DNA from 3 places in the Sorangium sp. So ce375 genome. Region 3 is predicted to be linked to each of the others. Evidence: riboswitches for the same ligand, from Rfam matches in the RefSeq annotation. Region 3 holds a riboswitch; each other region holds the start of a gene.
What was found. Region 3 has a riboswitch for cobalamin ahead of WME90_RS20130 (ribonucleoside-diphosphate reductase subunit alpha). Riboswitches for the same ligand answer to the same signal wherever they lie in the genome.

Region 1 (6,133 bases), 4.1 Mb from region 3:
TCGACGGCGCGAGGAACGAGCAGGGGATCTGGTCCACCGAGGCGATGGTCTCGCCGGCGCAGTCGAAGAAAGGAGCGGTCAGCGCGTTGCAGGGGCGCTGCTCGGAGAGCAGGTCGGCGCAGCGCGCGCGACACCGGAGCTCCGGGCACGTGACGCCGTCGAAGAGCGAGCAGAACTGATCACACGAGGCCCTCTGCTCGTCGCGCGAGGGCCCGCCGGAGCTCGACGACTGCGGCCCTCCGGTCGCGCCGGCGTCCCCGGTACTTTCGGAGCCCCCGGGGAGCCCGTCGACGACGACCGCCCCGCCGCAAGCGCTCGCCCCCGCGAGCGCGACGAACGAAGCCAGGAGAGCCGAACGCAGCGCCGTTCTCATCCGGGGATCCTATACCGCGGCGGGCAGGGCAGGGGCGCGCGTCGCACGTCCCGCGCGCCCCGCGCCGCTCACTCCACCGCCTGCGATTGCTCGATCGCGTCCTCGCGGCGCTCCCGGCGGTTGCACGCGAGCACCTTCTTGCGGACGCGCACCGCCTCGGGCGTGACCTCGACGAGCTCGTCGCCGTCGATCCACTCCATCGCCGTCTCGATCGTGAGGAGCCGCGGGCTGGCCAGGAGGACGTTCTCGTCCTTGCCGTGGTTGCGCACGTTCGACAGCTTCTTCTCCTTGATCACGTTGACGTCGGTGTCGTTCGGCCGGTTGTGCTCGCCGATGATCATCCCCTCGTAGACCTCGACGCCGGGGACGATGAAGAACATGCCGCGCGGCTGGAGGTGGTGCAGCGCGTACGGGGTCGCCACGCCGACGCGATCGGCGACGATGGCGCCGGTCGGGCGGCGCATCATCGGGCCGCCCCAGGGCGCCCAGCCGTCGAACATCGTGTTGAGCAGGCCCGTCCCGCGCGTCGCCGTCAGGAACTCGCCGCGGAAGCCGATGAGCCCGCGCGACGGCACCCGGAACTCGAGGCGGGCGCGGCCGAAGCCGGGGTTCGTCATCTTCACCATCCGGCCGCGCCTGCTGCTGAGGCGCTCGGTCACGATGCCGACGTAGGTGTCCGGCACGTCCACGACGACGAGCTCGAGCGGCTCCATCACCTCGCCGTCGATCTCGCGCGTCACCACCTCGGGGTTCGAGAGCTGCATCTCGTACCCCTCGCGCCGCATCGTCTCGACAAGGATGGCGAGCTGGAGCTCGCCGCGGCCGAGCACCACGAACGTGTCGGGCACATCGGTCGGCTCCACCCGGATCGCGAGGTTCTTCATCGCCTCGCGCTCGAGCCGCTCCTTCAGATGACGGCTCGTCAGGAACTTCGACTGCTTGCACTTGCCGGCGAAGGTCGACGTGTTCACGCCGATCTTCATCTTGATCGTGGGCTCCTCGACCACGATGCGCGGCAGCGCCTCGGGGTGTGCCGGATCCGTGATCGTGTCGCCGATCGTGACCGCGTCGAGCCCGGCGATCGCGATCACCTCGCCCGCGACGGCGCTCTCGACCGCGACGCGCTTCAGCCCCTCGTAGGCGTAGAGCATCTTCACGTAGCCGCGCGACTGGCCGCCCTCGGCGAGGAGCGCGACGTCGGCGCCGGACCGGGCGGTGCCGCGGACCACGCGGCCGACCGCGAGCCGGCCCACGTACTCGTCGTGCGTCGTGTTGCAGACGATGACCTGGAGCGGACCGTCGGGGTCGCCGGAGGGGCCGGGGACCCGATCGAGGATGGTCTCGAAGAGCGGCTCGAGGTCCTTCGCCTCGTGCTCGAGCTCGCGCTTCGCCTGGCCGAACTTCGCGATCGCGTAGAGCGTCGAGAAGTCCATCTGCGCGTCGCTCGCCTCGAGGTCGCAGAAGAGGTCGAACACCTCGGAGAGCACCTCGTGGGCGCGCGCGTCGCTCCGGTCGATCTTGTTGATGACCACGATGACCGGGAAGCCGCGCTGGAGGCACTTCGAGAGCACGAAGCGCGTCTGCGGCAGCGGGCCCTCGGCGGCGTCGACGAGGAGCAGCGCCCCGTCGGCCATCATGAGCGTGCGCTCGACCTCGCCGCCGAAGTCGGAGTGGCCGGGCGTGTCGACGATGTTGATCTTGACCCCGCGGTACCGGATGCTCGTGTTCTTCGCGAGGATCGTGATGCCGCGCTCCCGCTCGAGGTCGTTCGAGTCCATGACCCGCTCGGCCACGACCTCGTTCTCTCGGAAGGCGCCCGACTGGCGGAGCATGTGGTCGACGAGTGTCGTCTTCCCGTGGTCGACGTGGGCGACGATGGCGATATTGCGGAGATCGTTACGGGGCATATACGGCGGCGGCCGTGTAGCACGCGACTCACGGAGGAGCGAGCCCATCCTACTAGAGCCCGAACGTTCGGCCTGCACCGCAGCCGCGCGGGGAGGCGCTCGGTGCCGCCGCACGAAGAGGGCGCGCTCGGTGGAGGGCGCGAGGCGCGTGCAGGTGCGGCGCTCGGGTGGAGAGCGCGAGGCGTGCGCGTGGCGCGGGCGAGCGCGTGGCGCGGGCGAGCGCGGGCGTAGGGAGCGCGCGGCGCGCCGAGCGGGCGTAGGGAGCGCGGGGAGCGCGCGGCGTGCCGAGCGGGCGAGGTGAGCGGTGGCGATTGACAGCCGGAAGCGCACCGCAATAGGGTGCGCGCCGTGCTGGTGCCCGGGCGCTCGCCTGGGCTGAAGAGGGAACCCGGTGAAATTCCGGGGCTGCCCCGCAGCGGTAAGCGAGAACGACCTCCACTACAAGCACTGGCCCTCCGAGGGCCGGGAAGCGGTGGACAGTAGGGAGCCGGCAACGCCGGAGCGCTCGCAAGCCCGAAGACCTGCCAGCGCCCGGCGACGGGAGACATCCGGCGCCGGTTCGACCTGGGAGCCTCGAGGGAGGCGGTGAGGTCCGAGCCGGTGCAGCTCTGTCTCCTCTGCGCACGTCCCGGATACCGAACCGCCCCCGCGTCGCCTTCCGGTCGCCCGCGGGGGCGAGAGGTCGGTCCAGCGCACCGTGCGATGGCCAGCCATTTCGTCCTCGCGGAGCTCGACGCGAGCGGCCCGAAGCCGCTCCGCGCGATTGCGGCGAAGGAGGACACGAATGCTGCGCGAGACGGTCACGACGAGCCGAGGGCACCGCCAACCATTTCATCTGCTTGCCGCGCTCTCCATGGTGCTGGCGGTCGCGCGGCCCGCGCACGCCGAGGGAGACACCCCCGAGGCTCCCTCGGCCGCGCCGGAGGCCGCCGCTGCAGCGCCCACCGGTGAGGGCGCGCCGCGCGTCGCCGCAGCGACGGAGGGCAGCGCGGGCGCGCCCGCAGCGACGGAGGGCAGCGCGGGCGCGCCCGCAGCGACGGAGGGCAGCGCTGTCGCCGCGCCGGAGGGCAGCGCGGTCAGCGCCGCAGCGCCGGAGGGCAGCGCGGGCGCGCCGGCGGACGGCGGCGCGATCGACGTCACGATCCAGGCGGAGAAGCCGGGCAGCGAGGCCGCGTCGCGCGTCTCCGTCGGACGCCGGGAGCTCGAGCTCAGGCCGAGGCTCCGGCCGGGCGACATCCTCGAGTCGGTCCCCGGGCTCTTCGCCGTGCAGCACGCCGGCGGCGGCAAGGCGAACCAGTACTTCCTCCGCGGATTCGACGCGGATCACGGGACCGACGTCGCCTTCTTCGTCGACGGCGTGCCCGTCAACATGGTCAGCCACGGCCACGGTCACGGCTTCACCGATCTCTATTTCATGATCCCGGAGATCGTGACAGGGCTCGACGGCTACAAGGGGCCTTATTACGCGAGCATCGGCGATTTCGGCACGGCGGGCGCCGTCAACCTGCGCTTCGCCGAGAAGCTCGAGGAGAGCTACGCGCAGGTCAGCCTGGGGCAGTACGGCATCCAGCGCGGCCTCGTGATCGCGTCGCCGGATCTCGGCGACACGTGGCGCGCGGTGGCCGCGGCCGAGATCTACCGGAACGACGGGCCGTTCCTGAGCCCGGAGCGGCTCAAGCGCTTCAACGTGTACCTGCGGGCGACGCACGACATCGGCGACACGGGGAAGGTCCAGATGACATGGATGTCGTACGGATCGACCTGGCACGGCTCCGGTCAGATCCCTGCGCGCGCCGTGTGCGGCGAGGGCGAGCAGGGCGGCCTGAACCCGCCGCCCTCCGCGTTCGGACAGCCGTGCATCGACCATTTCGGCGCCGTGGATCCGACCGAGGGCGGGGCGACCGCGCGGCACATGGCGTCTGTCGCCTACTCGACGGCGTGGCGGGACACCGACCTGAGCGCGATGGCCTACCTCGTCCGCTATCGATTCACGCTGTACTCGAACTTCACGTTCTTCAGCGAGGATCCCGTCCACGGCGATGGGATCGAGCAGAACGACGACCGCACCGTCGGGGGCGCCGATCTCCGGTTCCGCAAGCAGTACGAGATCGGCGGGGCGAGGTTCACGACCTCGCTCGGCGCGCAGATCCGCGCGGACGCCGTCGACAAGTCCCTCCACCACGACGAGGCGCGCGAGCGGATCGAGGAGAAGAGCAGGACCCACGTCGACGAGAGCCAGATCGGCGTCTATGTCGAGCAGGACGCCCGGCTCCGGCGCTGGCTCCGCGTCGTGCTCGGGGCGCGCGGGCAGTGGATCGACGTCAACGTCGATGACCCGGGCGAGGACCTCGCGGCGACGGGGAACAAGGCGAGCGGCGCCCGGGGGCAGATGCAGCTGCTCCCGAAGGTCTCGGCGATCGTGTCGCCCGTCGAGGGGCTCGATCTCTTCGCCCACTTCGGGCGGGGCTTCCACTCGAACGACGCGCAGGGCGCGGTGCTGGGCGGGGGGGCGGCGACGCTGATCACGCCCGCGACGGGCTACGAGGTCGGCGCGCGGGTCGCGCCCTTGCGCGGCCTGTCGCTGAACGCGGCCGGGTTCCTGCTCGACCTGGACTCGGAGCTGGTCTGGAGCGGCGACGCGGGCGAGACCGAGGCGTCGGGGCAGACGCGGCGCTACGGGATCGAGATCGGCGGGCGCTACCGGATCGGGAGCTGGCTCTTCGCGGACGTCGACGCGACCTTCACCCGCGCGCGCTTCCGCGAGAACGCCGGCAACGCGAGCGCGGTCGCCCTCGCGCCGACCCGGACGCTGACCGCAGGCGTCGGCGTGCGCCCGACGTTCGGCGCGTTCACGCCGTTCGCGGCGCTGCGCGTCAAGGCGATCGGCGCGCGGCCCGCGACCGAGGACGAGTCGCTCACGGCGGAGGGGTTCACCGTCGTCGACGCCAATGCCGGTCTGCGGTGGAAGAACGTCGAGGCGGCGGTGGACGTCCAGAACCTCTTCAACACGACGTGGCGCGAGGTCCAGTTCGCGAGCGAGTCGCGGCTGCCGTACGAGCCGGCCGCGGTCACCGGGATCCACTACTCGCCGGGGTGGCCGTTCACGGCGATCGGGCGGGCGACGCTGTACTGGGAGTAGACGGCAAGGCCGGGCTGGAGACCGCGGGGAAGACGCGCGACCGCGGCGTGCGCGACCGAGCGGAGAGACGTCGTTCGCGGTGTGGCAGGAGGCAGGCTCGCGACCCGCGGCGTGCGCGTGTATTGTTCGCGCAGCCATGCCGACGCCCCGCGACGTCTTGCTGCAGCTCTCCCGGGCTGACCTCGCTGCCCTGGCCGACCGCTTCGGGGTGGACCTGCTCGACCGGCGGAAGAAGGCGGCGATCATCGACGCGATGCTCTCGGCGCCGGGGCTGCAGCTCCACGAGCTGCTGCGCGCTTTGCGCATAGATGAGCTAAAAGAGCTATGCCGCGCGCTCGGTCTCGACGCTCGCGCGCGCGACAAGGCCATGCTCGTCGAGCGCCTGCTCGAGGATCGCTCGTCTGAGAGCGCGGCGCGCGGTGCCGCGGGGACAGGGGAGGCTACAGGCGTCAGGCTCGGCCCGGAGAGCGGAGCTCGTGAAGATCGGGTGACGAAAGAGCGCATTGTGAGCTGCCTCCTCGAGGCTGTGAAGCTTCTTCGTCACACGCCGGGGCCGAGCGGTCAGCATCGGACGACCATCGCCGTCCTTCTCCTTCTGAAACGTCTGAACGATGCGGAGCCCTCCGTATACGACATTTCCGTGCCGGCTCGGGCGCGATGGGCACAGATCGATGCGATCGACCCGATGCTTGTCGATCATGCGCTGAACCTGGC
Region 2 (6,133 bases), 5.1 Mb from region 3:
CTCATCGTATCTCCGCGGACCTCGCGAATTCGGTCCGGTCCGTTCACGGCCGGGCGAAGATAGCCGGGCGGACGATACGGTTTCAAGGTTCCTCGCCCCCGCGGGCCTGGAAGGTCGGGCAGAGCTTTCGCGCGCTTCTGCTCCTGTGGCGCGGGGACGTCCGAGCGGGCGGGTCGTCGGGCCGCGGGCGAGGGCGGTTCACCGCGCTCTCGGCTTCGGCTATCAACCGCGGCCATGGAAGCTACGACGATCAAGCGCTTCGGGGTGATCGGCGCGGGCCAGATGGGGCGAGGCATCGCCCAGGTCGCCGCGGCCGCGGGCCTCGAGGTGGTCCTGTGCGACGTCTCGAGGGCGCTGGCGGAGTCGGGCAAGGCCCAGATCGCCGCCATCCTCGCGAAGCAGGTGGAGAAGGGCAAGATGGCCGCGGAGGCGCGGGAGGCGCTCCTCGGCCGCGTCGCGGTGGCCGACGGCATCGCCGGCCTTTCGGGGGTCGACCTGGCCGTGGAGGCGGTCACCGAGAGCTTCGACGTGAAGAGCGGGATCTTCAAGCTCGCCGACGCGGCGCTCCCGAAGGGCGCGATCCTGGCGTCGAACACGTCGTCGATCTCGATCACGCGGCTCGCGGCGGTGACCGGCCGGCCTGAGCTGGTCATCGGGATGCACTTCATGAACCCGGTGCCGCTGATGAAGCTTGTCGAGCTCGTCCGTGGGGTGCAGACGTCGGACGCGACCTACGAGGCCGTCCGGGCGCTCTCGGTGGGGCTCGGCAAGACGGTGATCACCTCGAAGGACCAGCCGGGGTTCATCGTGAACCGGATGCTGATCCCGTTCCTCAACGAGGCGTGCTTCGCGCTCCAGGAGGGGCTGTCCACGCCGGAGGACATCGACGCAGGGGCGCGGCTGGGGCTGAACCACCCGATGGGGCCGCTCGAGCTCGCGGACCTGATCGGGCTGGATACGGTGCTGTCGATCGCGGAGGTGCTGCACCGGGAGTTCGGGGACTCGAAGTACCGGGCGCCCACGTTGCTGCGGAACCTGGTGGCGGCGGGGTGGTACGGGAAGAAGAGCGGGCGGGGGTTCTACGTGTACGACGAGAAGGGGCAGAGAAGCGGGCGGGCGGTGTAGGCGCTGCGACGGAGCCCGGGAGGGAGGAGGCGCCTCGCGGGGGGGCCGGCGGGGGGCCCTCCCACGAACTCGCGCCTTTTGTGAGGCCATTGCCGTGGGTGAGGGTGGGTCGGTCCGGGAAGGCGTCGCACGGAGCGGGCCGGCGCTCGGGTTCGTGGGGCCCTCCCCCGCCGGCCCCCCGCGAGGCGCCCCCTCCCTCCCGGGCTCTCTCCAACGGGGGGAGGAGGGGCGGAGCGGCGGCGTTATCCGCGCGATGCGAAGGTCGTTGGGCGGCTCCAGGGACGGCCCATCTGCCCGACTCCCCACGATCGCACGCGGGCTCGCGGCAGGGACGTCACATGGCGCGCACCCGCACCCAAGCGATGAGTTCGGATCATCGAGTGACGGGCGATGTCCCGGAACAGCCGCACGACGTCCTCTGGAAATCGCTCGCTCGTCGGCTCGGCAATGGCCTCAGCACAGCGGGATCGAGCGGATACGGAATGACGCCCTCCCGGGCGCACGGCAGGCGCTTCCCCCCGGCGCGGCGCGCTGCTAACGACGGTCCATGACCGCTCAAGAACAGCAGCCGGGGGCCCCTGCTCGCGGTACGCTCCAGTTCGTCGCCGTCGAGCGCGCGGGTCACGTCGCCACCGTGACCATCCAGCGGCCCGACAAACTCAACGCCCTGAACCCCACCGTCCTCGGGGAGCTCACCGCGGCCTTCCGCGATCTCCTCGCGCCCGGCGAGGGCAACGAGGTCCGCGCAGCGGTGCTGACCGGCGCGGGCAAGGCGTTCGTCGCCGGCGCCGATATCGCGGAGATGGCGACGATGAACAGCACCGCCGCGAAGCGGTTCGCCGACGCGGGCCACCGCCTCGCCGAGCTCATCGAGACTGCCCCCTTCCCCGTAATCGCCGCCGTCAACGGCTTCGCGCTGGGCGGCGGCTGCGAGCTCGCCCTCGCCTGCGACTTCATCTATGCCGCGGAAGGCGCAAAATTCGGCCAGCCCGAGGTGAACCTGGGCGTCATCCCGGGCTTCGGCGGGACCCAGCGGCTGCTGCGGCGGGTCGGGCCGGGGCGCGCACGCGAGCTCGTCTATTCAGGAGATATGATCACCGCCGAGCAAGCACTGTCGTTCGGGCTCGTCAACGCGGTGTTCCCGGCGGCCGAGCTCCTCGCGCGCGCCCGCGAGACCGCCCTCAAGATCGCCTCGCGCGGCCCGCTCGCCGTCGCCGCCGCCAAGCGCGTGCTCCTGCGCGGCGAGAGCCTCGACCTCGCCGCCGCCAACGAGCTGGAAGCCCAGGCCTTCGCCGCGCTCTTCGGCAGCGAAGATCAACAGCTCGGAATGAAAGCGTTCCTGGCGAAATCGCAAGCCACGTTCACGGGTAAGTGAAGGCTCGGAAAGCTCGAACTGCGCGCCAGAAGACAAAAAAATACCGCGCGTCACGCTGGAGGGGGGCCCAGAATGACCGCGGCATGAAACCGCGCCGGAGTCTTGAACGTCCGCCACGGTGCTAAGAAGGACCGCATGCGCGCCGCGCTGGGGGGACCGCGCCGGTGCGCATGCGGTAGTCAGATTGTGGCATCCGCAGGCACGTTGTCGATAACAAAGTGCAACGCCTGCACGCCGAGCGAGCAGCCCGATCCCGGCGCGAAGGTAGCCAACCGACTGCGCGACCCACACACCCCTGATCTGCGCGAATTCACGTTCGGGCCGGGCATACCCCTCCACCGGAGACAGCCCCCGGCGCAGCGTTCTTTTCGCATCCTGAGACGAGAGAACAAGAAATCCCCCGCCTCTTCAATAACAGACGCCAGGGCGCGGCGAGCCCGTGCACGTAGCACCTGCTCCCGAGTAAAGAGCCAGGACGAACAAAGCACGCTGGGGCAGAAGCGCAGCGGTGCCCGTGTTCCTGCCTACGAGATCCCCCCGTGCGACGCAGCCCGAGAGAGGCAGCGGCGCCCGCGCAGCGACAAAGTAAACTGGTTTTATCTTAGGGGGACATAAAATCGAGACGCGTGCTCGACGAATCGAGATCTGGTGCGTCTGGGGCAATTTCTCGGCCTCGATCACCGCAGGACAGGCCGAGATCGCTCGCCGTCGCGCCTCTGTCTGCTCGACGGGGGCGCTCCAATAGGCGTGCGGCCCGCCTCCGCAGCGGTGGCCCCGGTGCGCGTTCAGCGCCCCGAGGCCGGGTGGGCAGCGGCGCAGACACGGCTGCCGCACCGACGTCGCGGACGAGGGGGCTCGCGACCGACCGCGGCGGGTTGAGCCGCACGAGGCGGAAGCTCACGCGCCCGGGTTCGCCCGGCCTTCATCGCGGGTTCACGTGGCCGCCAGCGCTCGCGTCACCAGGACGCGCGGATCGAGCGCGCGCTCGATGGTGAGGCCGCCTGATACGACATGCCACATGCAGCGCCAGGCGAGCACATCCTCCGCGACCACCGCAGGACGTCCTTGACGCCGGGCGCGAAACGGGATTACCGAGACCGGCCTGACAATCCATCCCTCGGGTGCCCTCCGGGGCATAAAAGGGAAGCCGGTGCGAAACCGGCGCGGTACCGCCACCGTGAGTGGGGAGCTGCCTCCGAAGACCACTGGGCCTCATTGGAAGAGGCCTGGGAAGGTGGACGCGCAGCGCTGGGAGCTCGAACAGCTCCCTGAACCCATGAGCCGGGAGACCTACCCGAGCCACCCACGAGGTGCAGCTTGCGCACGTCTTCGTGGCGTTCGGGTGCGGACTTCACCCGGAGCGCCGAAATCGGTCTTCACGGCCGCATTGTGTCGATCGCCGCCGTGTCCTTGGGGACGCTCCTTGCGCCCCGGCCCGCGGCCGCGATGCACCTCGCGGAAGGCGTCCTGCCGCTCGGCTGGTGCGCGGTCTGGAACGCGCTCGCCCTGCCCTTCGTGGCGATCGCCCTCCACCTGCTCCGGCGCCGCACCCAGCGGGACGCCTTCTATAAGCCGTTCGTCGGCCTCGTCGCCGCCGCCGTCTTCGCGATCTCGTGCATGCCCGTGCCGGTGCCGACCGCGGGGACCTGCTCCCACCCGTGCGGCACCGGGCTCGCGGCGGTGCTCATCGGCCCCTGGATGACCGTCCTCGTCACCTTGGTGGCGCTCCTTATCCAGGCCCTCTTCCTCGCGCACGGCGGCCTCACCACGCTCGGCGCCGACGTCGCGTCGATGGGCATCGCGGGCGCATTCAGCGGATACTTCGTCTTCCACCTCGCGCGTCGCTGCGGCGCGAACCTCTGGGTCGCAGGGTTCCTGGCGGGCGTGACGTCGGACTGGGCCACGTACGCCACAACGGCGCTCGCGCTCGCGCTGGGGCTCTCGGGCGAGGGGTCGGTGACGTCCATGTTCACGGGCGTCGCCCTCGCCTTCGTCCCCACCCAGCTGCCGCTCGGCCTGCTCGAGGGCGTCATGACCGCGGGGGCGCTCGCCTTCCTGCGCTCACGGCGGCCCGACATCCTGGACCGGCTCCAGGTCGTCCCGCTCGCCGCGGAGGCGTCGTGATGCGGCGGCCCGGACAGCGCCCGATGTCAGCGCTGCTCGCGCGGCGCGCGCGCGAGGGGGCGCTCTGGCTCGCCGCCGCGCTCCCCCTCGCCGCTTCCCTCTGGCTCACCGCCTGCCGCAACGCGTCCTGGGACGGCGTCGACGAGGCCGTGGTCCGCCGCGTCGCCGAGGACGCGGGGCGCCACGACACGGGGCCGCTGTTCGCGGGCCTGGAGGGCGACCTCCTGCTCTTCGCGTTCCTCTGGGCGGGGCTCATCGCCGGGTTCACCCTCGGCTATTTCTCGCGCGTGCTCTTCGTCGAGCGCGCCGGCGCGCCCGCGGGCAAGGCCGGCGGCGAAGGCCTCCGTGCGGACTGATCCCCCCGCGCGGCTCCGCGACGTGGACGCCCGCCTCCGGCTCGGGGCCGCCGTGGCGGCGTGCTGCGTCGCCGCGGGCGCGCGCTCGCCCGTCACGCCGGCCGCGCTGCTCGTCCTCGCGTGCGCGGCCCTCCGCCTCCAGGGCACGCCGGCGCGCGCCGTCGTCCGCGCCGCCGCGCCCGCCGCGTGGATCGGAGCGGTCGCGGCGGCGCTCGCGCTGGCGCTCACGCCGGGGGCGCCGCTCTTCCCCGGCGCGCCGTTCCCGGTCGGCGCGATCACGTCCGAGGGGGCCCACCGCGCCGTGGCCCTCGGCGCGCGCGTCCTCGCGGCGGCCGCGGTGCTCCGGTGGCTCGCCGGCGCCGCGGCGCCGGCCGAGATCGACGCGGCGCTCGCCGGGCTCGGCGTCCCCGCGGCCCTCGTCGAGCTGCTCGCGCTGACGCGGCGCTTCGCCGGCGTGCTCCAGCGCGCCGTCGACAGCGCGTGGTGCGCCGCCGCGCTCCGCGGCGGGTTCGCCCGGCCCGGCGCCGCCGCGCGCTCGGCCGGCGCCGTCGCGGGCGTCGTGGCGCTCCGGACGCTGGAGCGCTCCGAGGGCGCCGCCATCGCGATGCAGCTCCGCGGCTACAAGGGGAAGCTGCCCGTCGCCGACCGGAGGACGAGCGCGCCCGCCGCGAACCTGGCGTTCGCCGCCGCCGCCCTCGCGGGCCTCGGCCTCAGCGTCGCCGCGGGACGGGCGGTATGATCGCGATCGCGCTGCGCGCCCCCCTGCTCGGCTACCGCGGCGGCGAGCCCGTGCTGCGCGACGTGCGCCTCGACGTCGCCGAGGGCGAGTCCGTGGCGGTGCTCGGCGGAAACGGCGCCGGCAAGACAGCGCTGCTCCGGACGCTCGTCGGGCTCCTCCCGGCGCCCGGCGGCGGCGTCGAGATCGCGGGCCGCCGCGTGGGCTCGCCGTCGGACGCGGTGGCCGCGGGCGCCGCGCTCGTGCTCCAGGACCCGGACGACCAGCTGCTCGGCGCGACGCTCCTCGACGACGTCCTGTTCGGCCCGAGGAACCTCGGCCTGCCCGCGCCCGAGGCGCGGCGCCGCGCCGAGGCGGCGCTCGCCGCCGTGCAGATCGCGCACCTGGCCGATCGGGCCATCGAGGCGCTGAGCTTCG
Region 3 (6,133 bases):
GTAGCGGTTCATCTGCAGGAAGTCCCCCGAGAGCGTCTCGCGCTTGAAGAGGTTGGACACCTGCGGCTCGATGCACTCGTAGCAGCCAGCGATCGACGCGATGGTGGCCGTCGGCGCGATGGCGACGAGCAGCGAGTTCCTGAGCCCCTCGGCCTGGACGCGCGCGCGGAGCGCGTCCCAGCGCGCCGTGTCCTCCGGGACGGCGTCCCACGCGTCGAACTGGAGCTCTCCGCGCGCGGCGCGCGTCTCGTCGAACGCCGGGTGTCGCCCCTTCTCCGCCGCGAGGTCCGCGGAGGTCGAGAGCGCGTGATAATATACCTCTTCCGAGATCCGCCTGGAGAGGTCCCGCGCGGCCGGGGCGTCGAAGGGCAGGCGCATCTGGAAGAACACGTCTTGCAGGCCCATGAGCCCGAGCCCGACAGGCCGCCAGCGGAGGTTCGATCGCCTCGTCGAGGCGATGGGGTAGTAGTTGAGGTCGATGACGCGATCGAGCTGCCGGACCGCGGTCTGCACCGTGCGCGCGAGCTTCTCGAAGTCGAAGCCGACCACGCAGCCTTCCCGCGCGATCGTGTGGCGAGCGAGGTTGATCGAGCCCAGGTTGCAGACGGCCGCCTCCTCGTTCGAGGTCACCTCCAGGATCTCGGTGCAGAGGTTCGAGAGGTGGACGACCCGTCCCGGCAGCGCCGTCTGGTTGCAGGCGCGGTTCGACTTGTCCTTGAACGTCATCCAGCCGTTGCCCGTCTGCGCGAGCGTGCGCATCATCCGCGCGTAGAGCTCGCGGGCCTTCATCGTCTTCTTCGCGATGCCCGCCTGCTCGGCCTCGACGTAGCGACGATCGAACTCCTCGCCGTAGAGATCGGGGAGATCGCGCACGTCCTTCGGGTCGAACAGGCTCCATTCGCCGTCGGCCTCGACCCGCCTCATGAAGAGGTCCGGGACCCAGCTCGCGAGGTTCAGGTTGTGCGTGCGCGCGGCCTCGTCGCCGGTGTTGTCGCGCAGCGAGAGGAACTCCTCGACGTCGGCGTGCCACGGCTCGAGGTAGACGCAGCAGGCGCCCTTGCGCTTGCCGCCCTGGTTCACGGCCGCCACGGACGCGTCGAGCGTCTTGAGCCACGGCACGATCCCGCTGGAGTGCCCGTTCGTGCTCTCGATGAGCGAGCCGCGCGACCGCACCCGGTGGTAGGCGAGCCCGATGCCGCCCGAGAACTTCGAGAGCATCGCGACGTCGGTGTAGCGCTGGTAGATGGTCTCGAGGTGATCCTCCGGCGAGTCGAGCAGAAAGCAGCTCGAGAGCTGCTCGTGGCTCGTCCCGGCGTTGAACATCGTGGGTGAGCTCGGCAGGTAGTCGAGCGACGAGAAGAGCCGGTAGAGCTCGATGGCCTGCGCCGCCGTCTCGGACAGCGCGCACGCGATGCGCAGAAAGAACTGCTGCGGCGTCTCGATGACGAGGCGCGCCTCGGGGTGCTTGAGGAGATAGCGGTCGTAGAGGGTCCGCAGGCCGAAGTACTCGAGCTCGTGGTCGCGCCCCGGTTCGATGGCGTCGTTCAGCTTGCGGGCGTTCTGCGCCACGAAGGCGTGGAGCCGATCGTTGATGAGGCCCAGCCGCCGACCCACGGCGATGGACTGCGAGAAGGCGTGGATCTCCTGATTGCGGACCTCCTTGTCGATGGTCGTGGCGAGCAGGCGCGCCGCGAGCTTCGCGTACTGGGGCTCATCCGCGATGAGCGACGCCGCGGTCTGGATCGAGAGCTGATCGAGCTCGCGCGTCGTCGCGCCGTCGTAGAGGCCGCTGATGGTCTTCGTCGCGACGCGGAGCGCGTCCACGTCGGACAGGCCGGCGCAAGAGCGGCTCACGGCCCGGACGATCTTGTTGACATCGACAGGCTCGCTCGCCCCGCTCCGCTTCTTCACCCGCATCGTCGTGTGCGGGAGCGTCTCCTCCGCGCCGGCGCTCCTCAGGGCGGGCGCGTGGAGCGCGCGCAGCGGCGCCGCGCCGTTGCTCTTCACCAACGGTTCGTTCAGCATGGCATCCTCCTCGTGCTCGTTCCGAGCGGTCCCGGACCGCTCGCGTCCATGCCGCGAGAGCGAAGAGGCCAGCCGATGCGCACGCGTGCGCCAGGCTCGTTGGAGGAGCCCTCGGACCGACCGCTCGCCCCCGCGGGCGAAAGGAAGACAACGCGGGAGGGGGTCGGAACCGGGACAAGCGCGAGAGTCTGCGCCAGCTCGGACCTACCCGCCTCCCTCGAGGCTTCCAGGTCAAACCCGCGCGGGATGTCTCCCCGACGCAGGATGTTGGCAGGTCTTCGGACTTGCGAGCGCTCCGGCTCTCGCCGGCTTCCTACGGTCCACCGCTTCCCAGCCCGAGGGCCAGTGCGCGTCGTGGAGATCGTTCTCGCTTACCGCTGCGGGGCAGCCCCGGATTCACACCGGGTTCCCTTTTGAGCCCCGGGCCGAGCCCGAGGCACCAACATGGGGCACTACATATGGTGGTGCGGTGAGCCGGTCAAGCGAGATGTTGTGGGGGAGCTCGTTGGCGTGGTCGCGTGGTCGCGTCGTCAAACGCTGGCGGTGCGCTCCGCGGCGGGCCACAACCCGGGTGTATGCCGCTCAGCGAAGCGCGCTCGGCCGATCCGCTCGACGACCTCGTCGCGCTCCTGCGCGGCAGGCGGATCGTGGCGCTGACGGGCGCGGGGTGCAGCACCGAGTCCGGCATTCCGGACTATCGAGGGCCCGAGACGCGGCGCCGCGCGCGGAACCCGATCCAGGGGCGGGAGTTCTCCCGCTCGGCCGAGATCCGGCAGCGCTACTGGGCGCGCGCCGTGATCGGCTGGGAGCGGTTCTCCAGGGCCGAGCCCAACCCTGCCCACCGCGCCCTCGCGCGGCTCGAGCACGGCGGGCCGCTCGATGGCCTCATCACGCAGAACGTCGACGGCCTGCACCAGGCCGCGGGCAGCCGCCGCGTCATCGAGCTGCACGGGACGCTCTCGGAGGTCGCCTGCCTCGAGTGCGGCGCGATGGAGCCGCGCGCGGCCGTCCAGGAGCGGCTCCTCGCGCAGAACCCCGGCTGGCTGCGCCTCGCGGCCGACCTCGCCCCCGACGGCGACGCCGATCTGCCCGCCGAGCACGTGGCCGGCTTCCGGGCGCCGCCGTGCCTCCGCTGCGAGGGGCTGCTCAAGCCGCGCGTCGTCTTCTTCGGCGAGAACGTGGCGCGGCCGATCGTCGACGCGGCGTTCGCGCTCGTGGACGCGGCGGACGCGCTCCTCGTCGTCGGCTCCTCGCTGGCGGTCTTCTCGGGCTACCGCTTCGTGCTGCGCGCCGCGCAGCGAGGCATCCCGATCGCGATGATCAACCTCGGCGCCGCGCGCGGCGAGGAGCTCGGCGCGCTGAAGATCGATGCCCTGGCGGGCGAGGTGCTGCCGCGCCTCGCCGACGCGCTCGGCGCCGCGCCCCGGTGAGGCGCCGCGCGGGCCGCGCTGGGCGTCACCCGCGCCGGTACATGACGTCGGAGCGGAGCACGTACTTGCTCCCCCGCGTCACCGGGGCGCCGCGGTGGAGCCGGCGGTGCTCGAACAGGAGCGCCATCCCGCGCCGGGGGGCGATGCTCTGGCCGCCCCAGAAATCGGTCGTGCCGCCCTCGAAGCCGTCGTTCAGGTAGATCATCGCGGTGAACAGGCTCCGCTCGCCGTCGGATCGCACGAACGACCCGTCGCCGTGCCAGTTGAAATATTCGCCCTCGGTGTACCGGTAGTAGCGGAAGCGCTCGTTCAGCCCGACGGCGCGGTGGAGGCCGAAGCTCGGCGGCGTCCACCGCGCGAGCCGCTCCCAGAGGCGCGCGGCGAGGTCCGCATCGTCGATGATGACGCGGCCGTTGTTGCGCACCTCGAGGTGGACGATCTCGGTGCCTCCGATCGGCGCCTGCTCGAAGCCTCGCGCCTCGGCGAGCTCGATGAAGCCTTCGCACTCGTCGGGCGACAGGACGTTCGTCACCGTGAAGATGCGGAGATCGTCGGTGTAGGCGGTGCGCTGGGCGGGTCGTTCGGCGTGCATCGTGCTCATGCCGGGAGCGTGTGTCCTGGCGGACCGGATCCGGAAGGGCGCGACCGGGCAGGACCGGGCAGGACCGGGCGGCGCGGTGGACACGAGAGCGCGGCATCGCCGATGATCGAGCGCTCGCACCGATGGCACGGGTCTCCAGGGCGGGCCGCGGCGTGGAGCCCGCGGTCCGCTTCAACCACACGCTCCTCCAGCGGGCGCGGCTCGAGCTCGACCTGACGCAGGAGCAGGTCGCCGCGTCGATCGGCGTCGACGTGCGCACCTACCGCCGTTACGAGTCGGGCGACGTCAACGATCCGCGGCTCGGCTTCTCGGTCCGGAGCCCGTCCCGGCGGCGCATCCTCGAGAGGATCGGCGCCGAGCTCGGCCTCGCCGAGGCGGAGCTGCTCGTCGTCGAGGCCGGGGTGGCGCCGGTGGATCCCACCGCTGAGGAAGCGGGTGCAGCGAGCCAGGGCGTGGAGGCGCCCGCCGGGGTCGAGAGGGCGCCTGCCGGGCCGGCGGAGGCGATCGCGGCGGCTGACAGGGCGCCTGCGCGGGCGGCGGAGGCGCTCGCGATGGCTGACAGGGCGCCTGCCGTGGCCGAGAGGACGCTTGGCGGGCCGGCAGCGGAGGCGACGGCCGGCGCGCCCATGGCGTCGCAGGGAGCCATCCCGGGCTGGCGCCCGCTGCACGCGCACACGCTCCAGCGAGCGCGGCACTTCGTCGGGCGCGTGGAGATCCTCGATCGGCTCGCCGCGTGGGCCGACGTATCACCGCCGTGCCCCCGGGTGATCGCGCTCCTCGGCGTGGGCGGGGCGGGCAAGACCGCGATCGCCGAGCGCTTCCTCCAGGGGCTCGGCGACGCCCCGCGGCCCGGCGGGGTGCTCGTCTGGAGCTTCTACGACGACCCCAGGACCGAGGCGTTCCTCGACCAGGCGGCGGCCTACTTCGCGCTGGGCGCGGGCGCCTCGGGCCCGGCGGCGCCGCGGCCGCCGGCGGCGCCCGGAGAGCAGCTCGCGCGGCTGAAAGAGGCGCTGGGGCAGGGGCCGCCGCACCTGATCGTGCTCGACGGGATCGAGACCGTGCAGGCCGAGGGGGGCGCCGGGCGCGCGCACGGCGAGCTCCACGACGCGCTCCTCCGGCGGCTGCTCTGCGCGATCGCCGCGGGGCTCGGCGGCGCGCGGGCGCTCGTCACATCGCGCTTCGAGCTCGCCGATCTGTCCGCCTGGGCCGAGGGCGGGCTCGCGACGATCCGGCCGGGGTCGCTCTGCGAGGGCGACGCCGCGTCGCTCCTGCGCCGCTGGGGCATCCGCGGTGACGACGGCGCCCTCGGCGCGCTCTTCGAGACGACGGGCGGCCACGCGCTCTCGGTCGCCGTCCTGGGCTCCTACGTGGGCGCGTTCCTCGGCGGCGACGCGCGCCGGCTCACCGCGGCGCACGCGGCGCACCTCGCCGAGGCCGAGCAGGACGACGTCCTCGCCCGCCGCCTGAGCTCGGTGCTCTCGGCCTACGCGCGCGCGTTGCCGCCGGGCGAGCGGGATCTGCTCGCGCGCCTCTCGGTGTTCCCTGGCGGCGCCGGCGAGGAGGCGCTGCTCCAGCTGATCCGGGCCGGCGGCGAGATCGCGGGCGCCATGGCGGGGTGGGGCGCCGCGGAGCTCGCCCGCGGGCTCGCGCGGCTCGAGCGGCTGGGGCTCGTGTTCGCGGCGCGCCCGGACGAGCGCTGCTACTCGACGCACCCCTTCGTGCGGCAGCACTTCAAGTCGCTGCTCGGGGTCTCGCCGGAGCGCGTCCACGCCGCGGGGAACGCCGCGCCGCCGCCGCGCCTCGACGAGGCGCCGCGCCGGGCGCCGCAGGAGGGCCGGGCGGTCGACGCGTACGAGGCCATCCTCACCGAGCTGCTCGGCGCGGGGCGGGCGCGCGAGGCGTACGAGATCTACGCGCTCGGCCTCGGGGGCTTCGCGCACCTCGGGCTCAAGCTCGGCGACATGGCCCGCGGCGCCCGCATCCTGCGCGCGTTCGCCGGCGGCGACGACCCCCGGGGCATGCCGGCCTCGCTGCCCGCGCGGGTACGCGCGTCCCTGGCCTACGACGCGGGGCTCTA

Region 1: linked by a shared signal. The riboswitch ahead of WME90_RS05255 (TonB-dependent receptor domain-containing protein) and the one ahead of WME90_RS20130 (ribonucleoside-diphosphate reductase subunit alpha) in region 3 are both predicted to bind cobalamin.
Region 2: linked by a shared signal. The riboswitch ahead of WME90_RS01230 (energy-coupling factor ABC transporter permease) and the one ahead of WME90_RS20130 (ribonucleoside-diphosphate reductase subunit alpha) in region 3 are both predicted to bind cobalamin.

What each region holds. Positions count from the first base shown of each region.
Region 1 covers NZ_CP150335.1:1,364,094-1,370,226, forward strand. The annotation lists gene WME90_RS05245 (hypothetical protein) at 1-373, opposite strand, end outside; gene typA (translational GTPase TypA) at 442-2,328, opposite strand; cobalamin riboswitch at 2,616-2,823, shown strand; gene WME90_RS05255 (TonB-dependent receptor domain-containing protein) at 3,065-5,419, shown strand; gene WME90_RS05260 (N-6 DNA methylase) at 5,556-6,133, shown strand, end outside.
Region 2 covers NZ_CP150335.1:316,497-322,629, reverse strand. The annotation lists gene WME90_RS01245 (tetratricopeptide repeat protein) at 1-5, opposite strand, end outside; gene WME90_RS01240 (3-hydroxyacyl-CoA dehydrogenase family protein) at 235-1,125, shown strand; gene WME90_RS01235 (enoyl-CoA hydratase/isomerase family protein) at 1,673-2,500, shown strand; cobalamin riboswitch at 3,603-3,812, shown strand; gene WME90_RS01230 (energy-coupling factor ABC transporter permease) at 3,911-4,624, shown strand; gene WME90_RS01225 (hypothetical protein) at 4,648-4,980, shown strand; gene WME90_RS01220 (CbiQ family ECF transporter T component) at 4,970-5,719, shown strand; gene WME90_RS01215 (energy-coupling factor ABC transporter ATP-binding protein) at 5,716-6,133, shown strand, end outside.
Region 3 covers NZ_CP150335.1:5,418,095-5,424,227, reverse strand. The annotation lists gene WME90_RS20130 (ribonucleoside-diphosphate reductase subunit alpha) at 1-2,025, opposite strand, end outside; cobalamin riboswitch at 2,278-2,484, opposite strand; gene WME90_RS20125 (NAD-dependent protein deacetylase) at 2,601-3,455, shown strand; gene WME90_RS20120 (prolyl hydroxylase family protein) at 3,481-4,056, opposite strand; gene WME90_RS20115 (helix-turn-helix domain-containing protein) at 4,179-6,133, shown strand, end outside.